DNA from 4 places in the Streptomyces sp. NPDC047880 genome. Region 3 is predicted to be linked to each of the others. Evidence: riboswitches for the same ligand, from Rfam matches in the RefSeq annotation. Region 3 holds a riboswitch; each other region holds the start of a gene.

The links. Region 3 has a riboswitch for cyclic di-AMP ahead of AB0937_RS24435 (M23 family metallopeptidase). Riboswitches for the same ligand answer to the same signal wherever they lie in the genome.
Positions count from the first base shown of each region.
Region 1: it holds a riboswitch for cyclic di-AMP, as region 3 does, so the genes downstream of both, AB0937_RS30690 (M23 family metallopeptidase) here and AB0937_RS24435 (M23 family metallopeptidase) in region 3, are expected to answer to the same signal.
Region 2: it holds a riboswitch for cyclic di-AMP, as region 3 does, so the genes downstream of both, AB0937_RS24035 (NlpC/P60 family protein) here and AB0937_RS24435 (M23 family metallopeptidase) in region 3, are expected to answer to the same signal.
Region 4: it holds a riboswitch for cyclic di-AMP, as region 3 does, so the genes downstream of both, AB0937_RS18715 (peptidoglycan DD-metalloendopeptidase family protein) here and AB0937_RS24435 (M23 family metallopeptidase) in region 3, are expected to answer to the same signal.

Region 1 covers NZ_JBEZOK010000026.1:21,493-25,696, reverse strand. The annotation lists gene AB0937_RS30705 (MarR family transcriptional regulator) at 1-411, opposite strand, end outside; gene AB0937_RS30700 (dihydrofolate reductase family protein) at 489-1,619, shown strand; tRNA gene AB0937_RS30695 (tRNA-Met) at 1,685-1,758, shown strand; cyclic di-AMP (ydaO/yuaA leader) riboswitch at 2,045-2,200, shown strand; gene AB0937_RS30690 (M23 family metallopeptidase) at 2,212-3,246, shown strand; gene AB0937_RS30685 (aldo/keto reductase) at 3,401-4,204, shown strand, end outside.
Region 2 covers NZ_JBEZOK010000016.1:188,832-193,035, reverse strand. The annotation lists gene AB0937_RS24045 (hypothetical protein) at 1-280, shown strand, start outside; gene AB0937_RS24040 (hypothetical protein) at 258-1,187, opposite strand; gene AB0937_RS24035 (NlpC/P60 family protein) at 1,312-2,499, opposite strand; cyclic di-AMP (ydaO/yuaA leader) riboswitch at 2,508-2,679, opposite strand; gene pcrA (DNA helicase PcrA) at 2,994-4,204, shown strand, end outside.
Region 3 covers NZ_JBEZOK010000017.1:72,606-76,809, forward strand. The annotation lists gene AB0937_RS24420 (GNAT family N-acetyltransferase) at 1-282, opposite strand, end outside; gene AB0937_RS24425 (HPr family phosphocarrier protein) at 461-742, shown strand; gene AB0937_RS24430 (GntR family transcriptional regulator) at 939-1,634, opposite strand; gene AB0937_RS24435 (M23 family metallopeptidase) at 1,868-2,656, opposite strand; cyclic di-AMP (ydaO/yuaA leader) riboswitch at 2,669-2,833, opposite strand; gene AB0937_RS24440 (pitrilysin family protein) at 3,026-4,204, opposite strand, start outside.
Region 4 covers NZ_JBEZOK010000011.1:107,946-112,149, forward strand. The annotation lists gene AB0937_RS18710 (alpha-galactosidase) at 1-1,510, shown strand, start outside; cyclic di-AMP (ydaO/yuaA leader) riboswitch at 1,825-1,979, shown strand; gene AB0937_RS18715 (peptidoglycan DD-metalloendopeptidase family protein) at 1,984-2,898, shown strand; partial or broken gene AB0937_RS18720 (DUF6250 domain-containing protein) at 3,051-3,292, shown strand; gene AB0937_RS18725 (SGNH/GDSL hydrolase family protein) at 3,438-4,204, shown strand, end outside.

The DNA of each region.
Region 1 (4,204 bases), on a different contig from region 3:
CAGCTGGCCCACCTGCTCCTCGCTGAGCCGGTCGAACAGGGAGCTGCGCACGGTCTCTACGTGCCCCGGCGCCGCGCGCTCCAGCACGGCGAACCCCTCGTCGGTCAGCGCCGCGATACTGCCGCGCTTGTCGTACCGGCAGGCCTCGCGCCGCAGCATGCCGTCCTTCTCCAGCCGTGTGACCGCGTACGTCAGCCGGCTTCGCGTGATCTTCAGCCGCTCGGCGAGATCGGTCATGCGCAGCCGCCGCTCCGGGGACTCCGACAGGACGGACAGGATGGAGTAGTACAGGTGTGGCATGCCGGCGTCCTGCTGGAGCTGCCGGTCGATCGCGTCCTCCAGGAGCAGCGAGGCGGCGATGTAGGCGCGCCAGGCGCGCTGCTCCTCGGGGGTGAGCCAGCGAGTCGTCATGCCGCCAGTGTAGGTTTGTTTCAAACTTGAACCAAGCCCTGTCCCGTCCCGCAGTCCCGACCAGCCGCGGAGCACCGATGCCTCACCCGTACGTCCTGCTGTCCGCCGCCGTCTCACTCGACGGCTACCTGGACGACACCGGGCCCGACCGCCTGCTGCTGTCCAGCCCGGCCGACTTCGACCGGGTCGACGAGGTCCGGGCCGACGTCGACGCGATCCTGATCGGCGCCGGCACCATCCGCGCCGACAACCCGCGCCTGCTGGTGAACTCGGAGCAGCGCCGGGCCGCCCGCACGGCCGCGGGCAAGCCCGCGTACCCGCTCAAGGTCACCGTCAGCGGTTCGGGCGACCTCGACCCGGACGCCCGCTTCTGGCACACCGGCGGCGAGAAGCTCCTCTACACGACCGACCGGGGCGCCGAGCGCGCCCGTGCGCTCGGCCTCGCCGCCGACGTCGTCCCGCTCGGCGCCGGCCTCGACTGGCGGCGGCTGCTCACGCACCTGCACGACGTCCGGGGTGTACGGCGGCTCATGGTCGAGGGCGGCGGTCTGATCCACACGCAGCTCCTCACCCAGGGCCTCGCCGACGAACTCCAGCTGGTCCTCGCCCCGCTCTTCGTGGGCGACCCCCGGGCGCCCCGCCTCTTCGGCCCCGGCGGCTACCAGGGGGGCCGGCTCCGGCTGCTGGAGTCGCGGCAGATCGAGGACGTCGTCCTGATGCGCTACGAACCGACCGCCCCGGGCACCGGTTCCCTGCCCGCCGCAGCCGATCACCACTGGCTGGCCCTCGCCTGCGAACTGGCCGAGAGCTGCCCGCCGTCGGGCACGGCGTTCAGCGTGGGCGCGGTCGTGGTCGCCGCCGACGGCACGGAACTGGCCCGCGGCCACTCCCGCGAGGGCGGCGACCCCGTGGTGCACGCCGAGGAGGCGGCCCTCGCCAAGCTCGACCCGGCCGACCCGCGGCTGCCCGGCGCGACGGTGTACAGCAGCCTCGAGCCGTGCGCCCGCCGCGCCTCCCGGCCCGCTCCCTGCGCCCGGCTGATCCTCGACGCGGGCGTACGGCGGGTCGTCACGGCCTGGCGCGAGCCGGACACCTTCGTGACGGACGCCGACGGCAGCGGCCTCCTGGCGGCGCGGGGAGTGGAGGTGCTGTTGCTCCCGGAACACGAGGAGCGGGCCAAGGCCCCGAACCGCCACCTGGTGCGCTGAGCGCGGGCCGGAGGGAGGGTGTGCGCGAGCAGTCCCGCGGATGGCGTACACTGGTGACACAACGACGCGGGGTGGAGCAGCTCGGTAGCTCGCTGGGCTCATAACCCAGAGGTCGCAGGTTCAAATCCTGTCCCCGCTACTGAAGGCCGAGGGCCGGAATCCAAAGGATTCCGGCCCTCGGTGCTTTCCCGGTGACTCGCTACGGTCGGTGAGCGAACCGTCCCGTTCCGCATAACAACTGACACACCGTCAAACCTCGTCGGCCACTTGTATGGTGGTCAACTCGCCCGATTTAAGTCGGTCATGGCAGGTAAGTCCGCGCGAAAAAGGTTAATGATCAAGTGGAATCGCTGGAATACCCCTCGCGCCTCCATTAACGTTCGATAACGCAGCGCGGTCGTCCCAGCCGTCACAGAAGGCGGCTCCGTGCGCACGCGCCGAATCCCGAAAGGGAACCGGGGAACCACCACTTGGGGTGAATCGGGCGTAACCACCGTGGAAGCACGGCAGGTATACGCGCGTAGGAGACCTTCCTGCTCCGAACCCGTCAGCTAACCCGGTAGGCGAGAAGGAAGGAAAGGAGTACGCCCACGTGGCGTCCAACCGGCCTGCCCCCACGGCCCCGTACGCGCCGAAGCGCGACACCGACACCTTCGGCTACGGCGGTCAGCGCACCGACGAGGGCCCGTTCCAGGAGTGGAACCCCACCGAGGAGTCCATCCGTCCCGTCCGCGGCCGGCATCGCGTCACCAAGCAGCGCGGCGGAGGTCTCGCCCGCAGCTCCACCGTCCTGGGCGTCGGCGTCATAGCCGCTGTGGGTGCCGGCGGCATGGCCAGTGCCCAGACCGGCAAGCCCCCGGTGTCCATCTCCGTTCCGGACCTGCCCTCGGTGGGTTCCCTCATCTCGGACGACGACACCCCCGAAGGTTCCGCCACCCCGCTCAGCAGCCTCGGCACCGTCACGGCGGACACCGAGCAGGCCAAGGGCGCCTCCGGTGCCGGCGAGGCGCTGCGCGCCCGGATCATGGCCCAGGTCGAGCACCAGCAGGACCAGATCGAGACCAAGGCCGCCCAGGACGCCGCGGCCGCCGCCGAGAAGGCCGCGGCGGAAGCCGTCGCCAAGGCGGAGGAGGAAGCCAAGGCCAAGGCCGCCGAGGCCAAGAAGAAAGCGGAGGAAGAGGCCAGGAAGAAGGCCGAGGCCGAGCGGCTCGCCGCCCTCGCCAAGCAGTTCACCCTGCCGACCTCCTCGTACACCCTCACCTCGACGTTCGGCCAGGCGGGCGCCTACTGGTCCTCCGGCTACCACACCGGCCTCGACTTCGCCGCCCCCACGGGCACGCCGATCAAGGCCGTGCACAGCGGCACCATCACCGAGGCGGGCTGGAACGGCTCCTACGGCTACAAGACCGTCCTCACCCTCGATGACGGCACCGAGATCTGGTACGCGCACCAGTCCTCCATCGGCGTCAGCGTCGGCCAGAAGGTCAGCACCGGCGACGTGATCGGCCGCGTGGGCGCCACCGGCAACGTCACCGGGGCGCACCTGCACCTCGAAGTCCACTCCGGCGGATCCGCCGGCGGCATCGACCCGATGGCGTGGCTGCGCGGCAAGGGACTGAACCCGTAAGCGGTACACATCCGTTGAAGCACCGCGACCGAAGACCGGCGGCCCTGACGACGACCCCCCGACGTCAGGGCCGCCGGTCTTCGGTCGCGGTGGTCACGGGAATTTCGCGTCCGTAGCGGAATGAGGTCCTCCCGTACGGTCGTTGACACGGGGCATGACTTCTCTTCTCAAGCTCGGCTCCTCCGACCTCGAGGTCTTCCCCCTCGCCCTCGGCGGCAACGTCTTCGGCTGGACCGCGGACGAGGCCCGGTCCTTCGACGTCCTCGACGCGTACACCGCCGTCGGCGGCAATTTCGTGGACACCGCCGACGTCTACTCGGCGTGGGCCGACGGCAACCGGGGCGGGGAGTCCGAGACCATCCTCGGCAAGTGGCTCGAGGCGCGCGGCAACCGCTCCGACGTCGTCGTCGCCACGAAGGTCAGCCGGCACCCCGAGTTCCAGGGACTGTCCGCCGCCAACATCACGGCCGCCGCCGACGCCTCCCTGCGGCGCCTGCGCACCGACTACATCGACCTCTACTACACCCACTTCGACCAGCCCGACGTGCCCGTCGAGGAGATCATCGGCGCGCTCGACGCCCTTGTGAAGGCGGGGAAGGTGCGGCACATCGCCGCCTCCAACATCTCCGCCGAGCGGCTGCGGACGTCCCTGGAGTTCTCCGACCGCGAGGGGCTCGCCCGCTACGTCGCCCTCCAGCCGCACTACAACCTGGTCTCCCGCGACACCTACGAGGGTGAGCTCCAGGACCTCGCCGAGCGGGCCGGCCTCGCGGCCGTTCCGTACTACGCGCTCGCGTCCGGTTTCCTCACGGGCAAGTACCGGCCCGGTACGCCGGTGGAGAGCGCGCGGGCGGGCGGTGCCGCCAGGCATCTGGAGACCGAGCGGGGGCGGCGGGTGCTCGCCGCCCTCGACGAGATCGCCGCGGCGCACGACGTGCCCGTCGCCACCGTGGCCCTC
Region 2 (4,204 bases), on a different contig from region 3:
CCAGATGAAGGCGATGGGCGAGGGCACCGCCCGCTTCACCCCCGCGATGCTGCACGGTGCGTTCACGATGCTGGTCACGGGTGTGATCCTGGTCGGCCTCAACCAGGCCGACGACCAGACCGTGAACAACATCAAGATCGGCGTGAAGCTGGCCCTGCTGATCGTGATCCTCGGCCTGGTCTACGTGAAGCGGGACGACGAGAAGGTCGACAAAGGCCTCTTCGGCCTGGTGGGTCTGCTGACCACGGCGAACGTCTTCATCGCCGTGCTCTGGACCTGATCCGGGAACGCCGGGCGGAGGCGAGGGCCCAGACGGTGCACCCGAGCCAGGCGGCCACCGCGATCCACAGCAGCACCTCCCCGGCGACATCGAGCCAGGGGACGCCGAGAGCGGCGGCGACCGCGAGGGCGGCCTCGGCCGTCACGACCGCGGCGAACACGGTCGCCCAGCGCCGTACGTCGTAGCGGTGCCGGGGCCAGAAGAGCTCGGCGAGGAGCAGGGCGACGCAGGCGACCAGTGCGAGCACGAGCAGCGTGACCGTCGTCGTGCGCAGGACGTCGGCGTTCTCCTCGTTCCACAGGTACAGGCGCGGGCTGTCGGCGGCGAGGAGACGCGCCCCGGCGAGTGCGGAGAGGGCGAGGGCGCCGGCCGCCAGCCACTGGTCCCCGCGCCCCTCCTCCACCTGCCGGGGCTGGAACCGGAACAGGGCGAAGCCGTAGAGCGTGAGTCCCAGCCAGAACAGCACGAGGGCCGCGTGGGCGAGCCAGGCCGCCGCGTCGGCTGCGGCGAGCGTCGCGCCGAGCACGGCGAGCCCCTCGGTGGCCACGCAGCGCAGGAACACCGTTCCGCGGCGCCCCTGGGCCTCCGTGGTGAGCAGCACCGCCCAGAGCACCATGGCGAGCGCCAGCAGCGCCGCCGCCAGGGTCTGCTGTCCGGTCGCCAAGAAGCCGGTGCCGAGGACGGCGGTCGCCGCCACCATGGTGAGCTCGGCCGGCGTCTCCGTCCGCCACTCGCCGTGCGCCCGCTGGGCCAGGCCCGCGGCCGCCCCCAGCCAGCCCGCGCAGGCCAGGGCGAGGGTGATGCGGGCGAGGACCGCGTACCCCGCCGAGTCCAGGCCGACCGACACGATGCCGGTCGCCAGCGCGTATGTCGACCACCAGGTGGCGAACAGGGAGGGACCGGACATAGCGCCGATGCTAGAGAGCGGCGCGCGCGAGGAGAGAGGGGCACGCGCGCGTGCCCCTCAAAAACGTGCGACCTTGCCCCGCAGGAACGTGCGCCCGTGCCCCTCGAAGACGTGACGGGACCGGTCAGGCCGGGCGGACCACGCTGTGGATCGCCGACTCGCCGTCGTAGTAGATCGACTCCTCGCGGACGTACGTCCCGGGCTTCGGGGCGTGGATCATCATGCCGTTTCCGATGTAGATCCCGACGTGGGTGACGTCGTCGTAGAAGAAGACCAGGTCGCCGGGCTGGGCCTGGGAGAGCGGAACCGTGGTTCCGGCGTTCACCTGGTCGTAGGTCGTGCGCGGCAGGGTGACGCCCGCGGCCTTCCAGGCGGCCTGGGTCAGGCCCGAGCAGTCGTACGAGCCGGGCCCGACGGCGCCCCACACGTACGGCTTGCCGATCTGGGCGCGGGCGAAGGCCAGCGCCTTGTCGGCCTTGGAGGCGTACGAGGAGTCGGCCGGGGCCGTCGAGGAGGGCGAGCCGGAGCCCGTGGATCCAGTGGAGCCCGACGAGGCCGTCCCGCCGTCCTGCTGCCGGGCGGCCTCCTCCTGCGCCTGCTGCCGCGCGGCCTGCTGCCGGGCCAGCTCGTCGGCCTTGCGGGCGGCCTCCTCCCGCTCTGCCTTCTCGATCGCCGCGAGCCGGGCCTTCTCCTCGGCGGTCAGCTTCGACATCAGCTCGCGCGCGTCGGCGAGCTTGCGCTGGACGGTGGCCTTGGCCGTCTTCAGGTCGCCCTGCGACTCGGTGAGCGTCTCGAGGCTCTCGGTGGCCTCCTGGCGCTTCTTCATCGTCTCGGACTGCTGGGTGACGTAATCGTCGACCGCGACCTTCTGGCGGCCCGTCATCCGGTCCATCAGCTGGGTCTGGTCGAAGTAGTCCTGCGGGGTGTCCGCCAGCAGGAACGTCGCCGTGTCCGGGGCGGCGGCGCCGGTGCGGTACTGGGCGGAGGCGAAGGAACCCAGCTCCTCGCGCGCCTCGTTGAGCTTCTGGGTGCGCTGGGCGACGTCGTCGAGGAGGGTGTCGACGCGCTTGCGCTGCTTCGCGGTCTTCTCCTTGGCCGCGTTGTACTTGTCGGTCGCCGACTCGGCCTGGCGGTACAGGTCGTCGACCTTCTTCTCGATTTCCTCGAGGCTGGGCTTGTCGTCGGCCGCGGGGGCGGCGTTGGCCGACTGGGAGAGCAGGGCCACGGAGGTGAGGGCCGCCGTTGCCAGGGCGGGGGTCCGTATGCCTGCCACGCGCGTACCCGTAGGACGCGACTTGCGGTGCGACGCCAAGGGAGGCGACTCCTTCCATGTTCCGCCTACCGGGTTAGCTGTCGGGTTCGGGCGGGTGGTTCGGAAGGTTTGCCCTACGGCCTCTCCGCACAGGGAGTCGGGCCGATTCACCCCAGGTTCACGGTTGGGTCCCCGGCTCCGGCTGCCGCTGCGGCACACCGGACTCGGCGGAGGCCGCGCGGCCCGGCGACGTTCGCCGGTGGGGGTCATGCGGCCTGGTCGCACGGTAGCCAACTCGTGTGGCCCCTGTGAAGGTTGATGGGTGATATGCCCGATACATTTTCGTGACCTTATCCCCGGGCGTTGCCGAGAGTGAGCGATCAAGGGGGATTGATGGTTGTAGATCCGCATATGGGGTGGGTGTAGCAGGGCGTGATCATGCGGTCATGGAGGGCGACAACGCGCCGCCGGGTGCTCGGCCGGCCGTCGGTCGCGCGGGGATGTTCTCAGGGCGGCGGCGGGCTGTCAGTGGGGCGCCCTAGACTCGGAGAGCGATGAGCAGCCTCTTTGACGACAACTTCCTGGCGAACCTCCAGGCCCAGCGGGGCCCGGCCGACGAGCCCCCGCCGCCGCCCGAGGACGATCACGTTCCGGAGCCGATCCCGGACTATCTGTTCGGCGGGAAGTTCGACACGCCCCCGGACCGGGACGCCTACTACCGCGACGGCGCCCCCCGCCCGGTGATCGACTCCGCCGCGCTGCTGGAAGGGCTGAACGACAACCAGCGCGCCGCCGTCGTCCACTCCGGCTCCCCCCTGCTCATCGTGGCCGGCGCCGGCTCCGGCAAGACCCGTGTGCTCACGCACCGCATCGCCCACCTGCTCGCCGAGCGGGACGTGCACCCGGGCCAGATCCTCGCGATCACGTTCACCAACAAGGCCGCCGGCGAGATGAAGGAGCGTGTCGAGCAGCTCGTCGGCCCGCGCGCGAACGCCATGTGGGTCATGACCTTCCACAGCGCGTGCGTGCGCATCCTGCGACGGGAGAGCAAGAAGCTCGGCTTCACCTCCTCCTTCTCGATCTACGACGCCGCCGACTCCAAGCGCCTGATGGCCCTGGTCTGCCGCGACCTGGACCTCGACCCCAAGCGTTTCCCGCCGAAGTCCTTCAGCGCCAAGATCAGCAACCTGAAGAACGAGCTGATCGACGAGGAGGACTTCGCCGCCCAGGCCACCGACGGCTTCGAGAAGACCCTCGCCCAGGCCTACGCCATGTACCAGTCGCGGCTGCGCGAGGCGAACGCGCTCGACTTCGACGACCTGATCATGACGACGGTCAACCTGCTGCGCGCCTTCCCGGACGTCGCCGAGCACTACCGCCGCCGCTTCCGGCACGTCCTGGTCGACGAGTACCAGGACACCAACCACGCGCAGTACGCCCTGGTCCGCGAGCTGGTCGGCACCTCCGAGCACCCGGTCGACGTGCCGCCCGAGGCCGAGATCCCGCCCGCCGAGCTGTGCGTGGTGGGTGACGCCGACCAGTCGATCTACGCCTTCCGCGGCGCGACGATCCGCAACATCCTCCAGTTCGAGGAGGACTACCCGGACGCGACGACGATCCTGCTCGAGCAGAACTACCGCTCCACACAGACGATCCTCAGCGCCGCCAACGCCGTCATCGAGCGCAACGAGTCCCGCCGCCCCAAGAACCTGTGGACCAACGCGGGCACCGGCGCCCGGATCACCGGCTACGTCGCCGACACCGA
Region 3 (4,204 bases):
GCGTACGGTGGCGATGAACTCGCCGCCGACCGTGGCCGCGAGTCCCACCCGGTCCACAAAGTCGTGGTGCGTGAAGCGGTGGACGTCCTTGGCGGACAGGCGCGGGTACGGCGCGAAGAAGCGGTAGTACTTCGACTCGTCGGAGACCTGCTCATAGAAGCTGACCAGGCGATCGGCGTCATCAACGGTGATGGGCCGGATGCGCGCGGTGCCTCCGTCGCGCAGCACCACGTCGGCTTCCCAGTGGGCGGGATACTCGTGCCGGTCCGGCGAGGTCTGCATGGGCCCCAGAGTACGGCTAGCGCCTGACAACGGCGCGAGGCAGTCTGTGGAGGGCGTCAGTCGGGTCGAGGCCGCGATCCGACGGCACCTGCGGAGTGGACCGAGAGAACCGCTCCGGGTGGCTTCACGTTATGGGAAACTGGTCTAGACAACCCTGAACACCGAAGGGCAGCAACACATGGCTGAGCGCCGCGTCAACGTCGGCTGGGCCGAGGGCCTCCACGCCCGCCCCGCTTCCATCTTCGTCCGAGCCGCCACGGCCGCAGGCGTCCCGGTGACGATCGCCAAGGCTGACGGCAACCCCGTCAACGCGGCCTCGATGCTGGCCGTCCTGGGCCTCGGCGCCCAGGGAGGCGAGGAGATCGTCCTCGCCTCCGACGCCGAGGGCGCGGACGCCGCCCTCGACCGGCTGGCGAAGCTGGTCTCCGAGGGTCTCGAGGAACTGCCCGAGACCGTGTGATTTCCCCGGCGCCCTGTCCGGCGCACACTGAAGGGCTCGTCCGAATTCACCGGGCGAGCCCTTCGCCATTACCGGTCGACAGGCAGAAGTAATTCCGTGTCCGGGCAGCCGAAATAAACCCTCGAGAAGCCCGGGAATAACCGAGCGCACCCGAGGAACCCCGAGAATTACCCTCTCTTTGTATACGGCTTCCGTGTTAATGCCGCAGGCTCGCCGTGTTGACGGCATGTTGCGAGTTCCTCACACGGTCGGCGCGCTCCCCGGCGGAGCCGATACGCAGGCGGTGCGCCCCGGCCGCGCGCTCGGCGTGCAGCGCCGTGACCGCCCGCGCGCGCTCGCCGTCCCCGCGCGCCACCGCATCCACGATCGCGCCGTGCTCCGTCCAGGACTCCACCGGGCTGAGCGGCGCCTCCACGGTGTACATCCACGCGATCTTGTGGCGGAGCTGGGTCAGCATCGACGTCAGGGCGGGGCTGCCGGAGGCCTGGGCGAGCGTCTCGTGGAACCACACGCCCAGGGAGCGCAGGTCGTCGCCGGTGCCGCGGCGGGCCCGGTCCTGACCCAGCCGGACCAGGCCGCGCAGGACCTTCAGATGCGCCTCGGTACGGCGCTGGGCGGCCCGGGCCGCGCCGAGCGGCTCCAGGAGCATCCGCATCTCCAGCAGGTCGGCAGCCTCCTGCTCGGTGGGTTCGGCCACGCATGCACCCGCGTGCCTGCGGGTCACCACGAAGCCCTCGGCCTCCAGTGTGCGCAGCGCCTCCCGGACGGGCACACGCGAGACGCCGTAGCGGCGTGCGAGGAGTTCCTCGGTGAGCCGGCTGCCGCGCGCGTGGACCCCCGCGACGATGTCGTCCCGGATGGCAGTGCACACCGAGTGCGCGGGAATACGCATGACCGACCTCCGCTTAATCCCCGTGAAACGCCGGCGAGCGGCGCGTGTTCCGTGACTCTATTGCAATGAGCGGGAATTTCCGACGGCAAGCGGGAATCCATGGATATTTTTTGGACAGCGGACGTCCGAGGAGCCATCCCTGAGGACCGCCCCGGGAGCCGTCCGGAGGCCGCAAACGCCGAAAGCCCCGGCTCGGGGAGCCGGGGCTTTCGGGAACGGCGATGAGGTTCCGGTCAGAGGCTGACGCCGTGCGAACGGAGGTAGGCGACCGGGTCGATGTCGGAGCCGTACTCGGGGCTCGTTCGGGCCTCGAAGTGCAGGTGCGGGCCGGTGACGTTGCCGGTCGCACCGGACAGGCCGATCTGCTGGCCGGGGGTGACCTTCTGGCCGACCGAGACGCTGATGGACGACAGGTGGCCGTACTGGGTGTAGGTGCCGTCGTTCATCTTGATCACGATGTTGTTGCCGTAGGAGCCGCCCCAGCCGGCCTCGACGACCTCGCCCATGCCGACCGCGTGGACGGAGGTGCCGCTGGCGGCGTGGAAGTCCACGCCGGTGTGGCTGCCGGAGGACCACAGACCGCTGCTGGCCTTGTAGGCGGTGGAGACGTACGAGCCGGAGATCGGGGACACGAAGGCGTTGAGACGCTTGCGCTCGGCCTCGCGGGCGGCGCGCTCCTTGGCCGCACGGGCCTTCTCGGCCGCCTCCTTGGCCTTCTCGGCCACCTCGGCGGCCCGCTTGCGGGCGGCCTCCTCGGCCTTCTGCTTGGCGGCGGCCTCGTCGGCGGCCTGCTGCTGCGCGACGGCCTGGGCGTCGATCTGCTGGGCCACGGTGTCGCCCATGGTGACGACCGGGGTGAGACCCGTCTGCTCCGCGCTGGGCTCGGCGGCGAAGGCCGCGGGGGCCGCCACGGTGCCGATCACGCCGGTGGTGGCGAGGGCCGCGACGCCCGCCGCGCGGGCGGTGCCGCGCTGGATCCTGCTGGGACGACGGTGCTTCCCGGTGGCGCGAGTGAACGCCATGTGGTGGCTGATCCTTTCCTTCCCTCTCGCCTACCGGGTTAGCTGACGGGTTCGGAGCAGGAAGGTCTCCTACGGACTCCCTCGCGGTACGCGCGGGCGTCCGATTCACCCCAGGGACTGCGGTGGGTCCCCGGCTCCCCTGGCTCGCGCCGTACGGGGACTCGGCGATGACTGTCCGGTGCCGCGGGCGCGGCGCACTGCCTGACGAACAGCCCGGATGACGCTAAGCGGCGCCGCTTTCAATTCCCAAACGGATCCCGGCTTTTGTAGCGCATCCCACAGGGCAGACAGGCAACTCCCATACCAATTCGGGCATAAAGGGGCCCTGGTGCCGTGGAAGACAACCAGGGCCCCTGCACGCGCGTGCGGCTACTCAGCGGTGACGACGGTGACTTCGCCGATGCCGAGGGCCTCCACGGGCGCCTTGATCTGCGCCGCGTCACCGACGAGGACGGTCACCAGACGGTCCACCGGGAAGGCGCTGACGGCCGCCGCGGTGGCCTCCACGGTGCCGGTAGCGGCGAGCTGCCGGTACAGCGTGGCCTGGTAGTCGTCCGGCAGGTGCTGCTCGACCTGGTCGGCCAGCGTGCTCGCGACGGCCGCCGCCGTCTCGTACTTCAGCGGCGCCACGCCGACCAGGTTCTGCACGGCGACGTCCCGCTCGGCGTCGGTCAGGCCCTCCGCTGCCAGGGTGCGCAGCACCGTCCAGAGGTCCTCCAGGGCGGGGCCGGTGTTGGGCGTGTCGACGGAACCGCTGATGGCGAGCATCGCGGCACCGGTGCCGTCCGGGGCGGACCTGAGGACCTGGCCGAACGCCCGGACGCCATAGGTGTAGCCCTTCTCCTCGCGCAGGACGCGGTCCAGGCGCGACGTGAGGGTGCCGCCCAGGCAGTACGTGCCGAGCACCTGCGCGGGCCACACGCGGTCGTGCCGGTCCGGACCGATCCGGCCGATCAGCAGCTGCGTCTGGACGGCGCCTGGGCGGTCCACGATGACGACCCGGCCGGTGTCGTCGGCGGTCACCGGCAGCACGGGCCGCGGCTCGGCCGGGGAGCCCGTCCAGGCGCCCAGCGTGTCCGCGAGCAGGGCGTCGAGGTCGATGCCGGTGAGGTCGCCGACGACCACCGCGGTGGCGGTGGCGGGACGGACGTGCTTCTCGTAGAAAGCCCGTACGGCCGCGGAGTCGATCGCGGCGACGGTCTCCTCGGTGCCCTGCCGCGGCCGCGACATGCGGGAGTCCGCCGGGAACAGCTCCTTGGAGAGCTCCTTCGCGGCACGCCGGGAGGGGTTGGCCAGCTCGTGCGGGATCTCGTCGAGGCGGTTGTTCACCAGCCGCTCGACCTCGCTGTCGGCGAAGGCGGGCGCCCGCAGTGCGTCGGCGATCAGCCCCAGCCCCTTGGCGAGCCGGGAGGCCGGCACCTCCAGGCTGAGCCGGACGCCGGGATGGTCGGCGTGCGCGTCGAGGGTGGCGCCGGCACGCTCCAGCTCGGCCGCGAAGTCCTCGGCGGAGTGCTTGTCGGTGCCCTCGGAGAACGCCCGGGCCATGAT
Region 4 (4,204 bases), on a different contig from region 3:
CCGCCGTGGTCACACCTCCCACCAGCACCTGCCGTGGGTCGCCCTCGACACCGAGGCCACCGAGGAGCACGGCGAGGTCTACAGCTGCGCCCTGGGCTGGTCCGGGTCCTGGCGCATCGCCGTGGCCCAGCTCCCGGACGCGCGCGTGCAGATCACCGGCGGTGCCGGCCACGACGACTCCGGCCTGCTGATGCTCGGCACGGGCGAGTCGTACACGACCCCCGTCTTCGCCGGGCTCTACAGCGACGGCGGCTTCGGCGGGGCGAGCCGCGCCTGGCACGCCTACCAGCGGGCCCATGTGATCCCGGACGCCGGGCGGGACCGGCCGGTGCTGTTCAACTCCTGGGAGGCCACCGAGTTCGACATCTCCGAGGAGCAGCAGCGGGCGCTCGCCGAGCGGGCCGCGGCCATGGGTGTCGAGCTGTTCGTGGTCGACGACGGCTGGTTCGGGGCACGCACCAGCGACCGGGCCGGCCTCGGCGACTGGACCCCGAACCCCGGCCGTTTCCCGGGCGGACTGAAGCCGCTCGCCGACCACGTGCACAGCCTCGGCATGCAGTTCGGGATCTGGGTGGAGCCCGAGATGGTCAACCCGGACAGCGACCTGTACCGGGCGTATCCCGACTGGGTTCAGTACCAAACAGGACGAAAGCGGACGGAATTCCGTAATCAGCTCGTACTGAACCTCGCGCGTGAGGACGTCCGGGAGTACCTGTGGGAGCAGCTCGACGGGCTCCTTTCCAGTGCGCCGATCGACTACGTCAAGTGGGATTTCAACCGCTGCTTCACCGACGCCGGATGGCCGGACGACGCCTACCCGCAGCGGCTGTGGGTCGACCACGTCCACGGCCTGTACGCCTTGCTGGACCGGCTGCGGGCCGCCCATCCGGGGGTGGCCTTCGAGTCCTGCTCGGGTGGCGGCGGCCGGATCGACCTCGGTGTGCTGAGCCGCACGGACCAGGTGTGGACCTCCGACAACACCGACCCCCTCGACCGGCTCGCCATCCAGCACGGCTTCAGCCAGATCCATCCGGCCCGGGTCATGGCCGCCTGGGTCACGGACAGCCCGAACGCCATGCTCAACCACCGGGCCAGTTCGCTGCGGTTCCGGTTCGTCAGCGCCATGGCCGGGGTGCTCGGAGTCGGCGGCGACCTCACGCAGTGGACGCCCGGGGAACTCGCCGAGGCGGGCGAGTGGGTGGGGTTGTACAAGGAGATCCGACCCCTGGTGCAGCGCGGCGACCTGTACCGGCTGCGGCCCCCGCAGGGCGGGCTGAGCGCCGTGCAGTACGTCCTCGGCGACGAGACCGTCGTCCTCGCCTGGCTCCAGGCGCAGCGCTACGGCGAGTCCGTTCCGGCGCTCCGGCTGCGCGGACTCGACCCGGAGGCATCGTACGAATGCCTCGAAACGGGCGAAGTTCACCGTGGGGGGCTCCTGCTGCACCACGGGTTGCGGGTCGGTCTGCGCGGAGACCTGGATGCCACGGTCGTCCGGCTTAAGCGGAAGTAGTCGTTCTGTCCGAATGGGGAATTTCGGCCGCTAAGGCATGACGTGCCCCGATCGTAAAGGAGATGGGGTCGGGGTGCGTGACCATCGTCATATTCGTGACGATCCGCTGTCGCCATGTTCACGTAATCCCCGTATTGTTCAGGGGTATTGAGCAAAGCGGGAGATCGGTAATCCACGCTCGGTGACAGCGCACGTGCCCACGTGTCGGGAAAAATGTCGTCAGCGGCAACCGCAAGCTTGTCCCATTGCGTCTCGGTCGCTTACGTTCCACACCAATCCGGACGGACGCCTAATCCTGCCGCCGCCCGGAGCCCGCACACACTGACCCGAAGCACGGCAGGAGCGGGGGACCCACAGGTAAGACGCCTGTTCCGGTTCCCGGAACGGCTTGGGGTTCAGCCGCGCCCCCGCGGCCGGGCATCTCCAGCCCGCACCCGACAGCTCACCTCGCAGGCGACGGAGAGGAATTCGCCATGCCCGCGAAGGGTAAGCACCGCCGTCCCAAGACCCAGCGTTTCACCCGCTCCATCGCCGTCGCCGGAACCGGTGGGGCCGCTCTCGCCCTGCCGCTCATGGGGGCCGCCGGCGCCCATGCCGCTACGCCGCAGTCGGCTCCGGAAAAGGCCGTGCAGTCCGCTCCGGCCACCGGGAAAAAGGCCGCCGAAAAGAACCATGGCGCCCACACGTACACCGTGAAGGCCGGAGATTACCTCGCCAGGATCGCCGACCAGCAGAATGTCAGCGGCGGTTGGAAGAAGCTCTACGCGGACAACCGTGAGGCCGTGGGCTCCGACCCCTCGCTGATCCACCCGGGCCTGAAGCTCTCGATCGGCAAGAAGGCGGCGACCGCCCCGAAGGCCTCGGCCCCCTCCGCGCCGAAGGCCTCGGCCCCGAAGCCCTCCGCCGCCGAGTCGGCCCCGAAGGCCCAGAGCGCCGCGAAGCCGGCCGCCGCCAAGCCCGCCGCCGAGAGCAACTCCAGTGGCTACACCCTGCCGGTGGCCGGTGTCACTGTCGGCACCCCGTACCACATGTCCGGCAGCATGTGGTCCAGCGGCTACCACACCGGTGTCGACTTCGTCGTTCCGACCGGCACGTCCCTCAAGGCCGTCGGCGCCGGCACGGTCGTCTCCGCCGGCTGGGGCGGCGCCTACGGCAACCAGGTCGTCATCAAGCTGAACGACGGCCACTACGCCCAGTACGCCCATCTGTCCCAGCTCTCCGTGTCGGCCGGTCAGACCGTGACCGCCGGACAGCAGGTCGGCCTCTCCGGAGCGACCGGCAACGTCACCGGACCGCACCTGCACTTCGAGATCCGCACCACGCCGGACTACGGTTCGGACGTGGACCCGGTCGCCTTCCTGCGCTCGCACGGCGTCTCCGTCGGCTGACCCACCGCACGACCACCTGCCTGACACGCCTCCGAAGGCCGGACCCCGATCCCCGGGTCCGGCCTTCGGTGTGTGCGCGTGGGGGCGCCCGCCCCAGGGGATCGACAGGCGACGGCAGTTGGGGCGGAGTACGTGCTCGCCTGGACCGCGACCCCGTCGCCGAGGGCGGGGCCGACGACCGGGTCTCGGACCTCGGCAACTTCTGGAACGCGACGACGTCCGCTCCCCGGACGACCTTTTCGCGACCCCGCGCGGCGGGTCCCTCGACGAGTACGACCACCTCACGACGTACTACGCGGGCTGCACGAGTGGCCACTTCGCCTTCCGGGCCGTCTGGAGCCATTTCCGGATCAGCGGGTTCCGGGTCTGGCGGCTCACCCCGAAACATCCCTGACAAGCGGGGTATTCCGGAGTTGGCGAACACTTTAGGAGTGGCTTATCTCACCGCCCGTCAACCCTTTCCTACGGTCGCGTAAGTCACATTCGAAGGTGAATCATGAGCTGCTGTGGCAGACGATTCGAAGAGTGACAGCAGAGCAGTGATCGGGTCGTACGTGGCGGTGGGGGACAGCTTCACCGAGGGCGTCGGCGATCCCGGCCCCGACGGGGCGTTCGTCGGCTGGGCCGACCGGTTCGCCGTCCTGCTCGCCGACCGCAGGCCCGAGGGCGACTTCCGGTACACCAATCTCGCCGTACGCGGAAAGCTCCTCGACCAGATCGTGGCGGACCAGGTGCCGCGGGCCGTCGACATGGCCCCGGACCTCGTCTCGTTCTGCGCCGGGGGCAACGACATCATCCGGCCCGGCACCGACCCGGACGAGGTGGCCGAGCGCTTCGAACGGGCGCTGGCCCAGCTCACCGCCGTGTCCGGCACGGTCATGGTGACGACCGGTTTCGACACCCGTGGCGTGCCCGTGCTCAAGCACCTGCGCGGCAAGATCGCCACGTACAACGGACATGTGAGGGCCATCGCCGACCGGTACGGCTGCCCGGTGCTCGACCTGTGGTCCCTGCGCAGCGTGCAGGACCGCCGGGCCTGGGACGCCGACCGGCTGCACCTGTCGCCCGAGGGGCACACGCGCGTGGCGCTCCGCGCGGGCCAGGTGCTCGGCCTCGACGTGCCGGCCGACCCCGAGCAGGCGTGGCCCCCGCTGCCCCCGCGCGGCGCGCTCGACGTGCGGCGGGACAACGTCGCCTGGGCGCGCGAGTTCCTGGTGCCGTGGATCGGGCGCCGGCTGCGTGGGGAGTCGTCCGGCGACCACGTGACGGCCAAGGGCGCGCTGTCGCCGGACGACATCAGGATGCG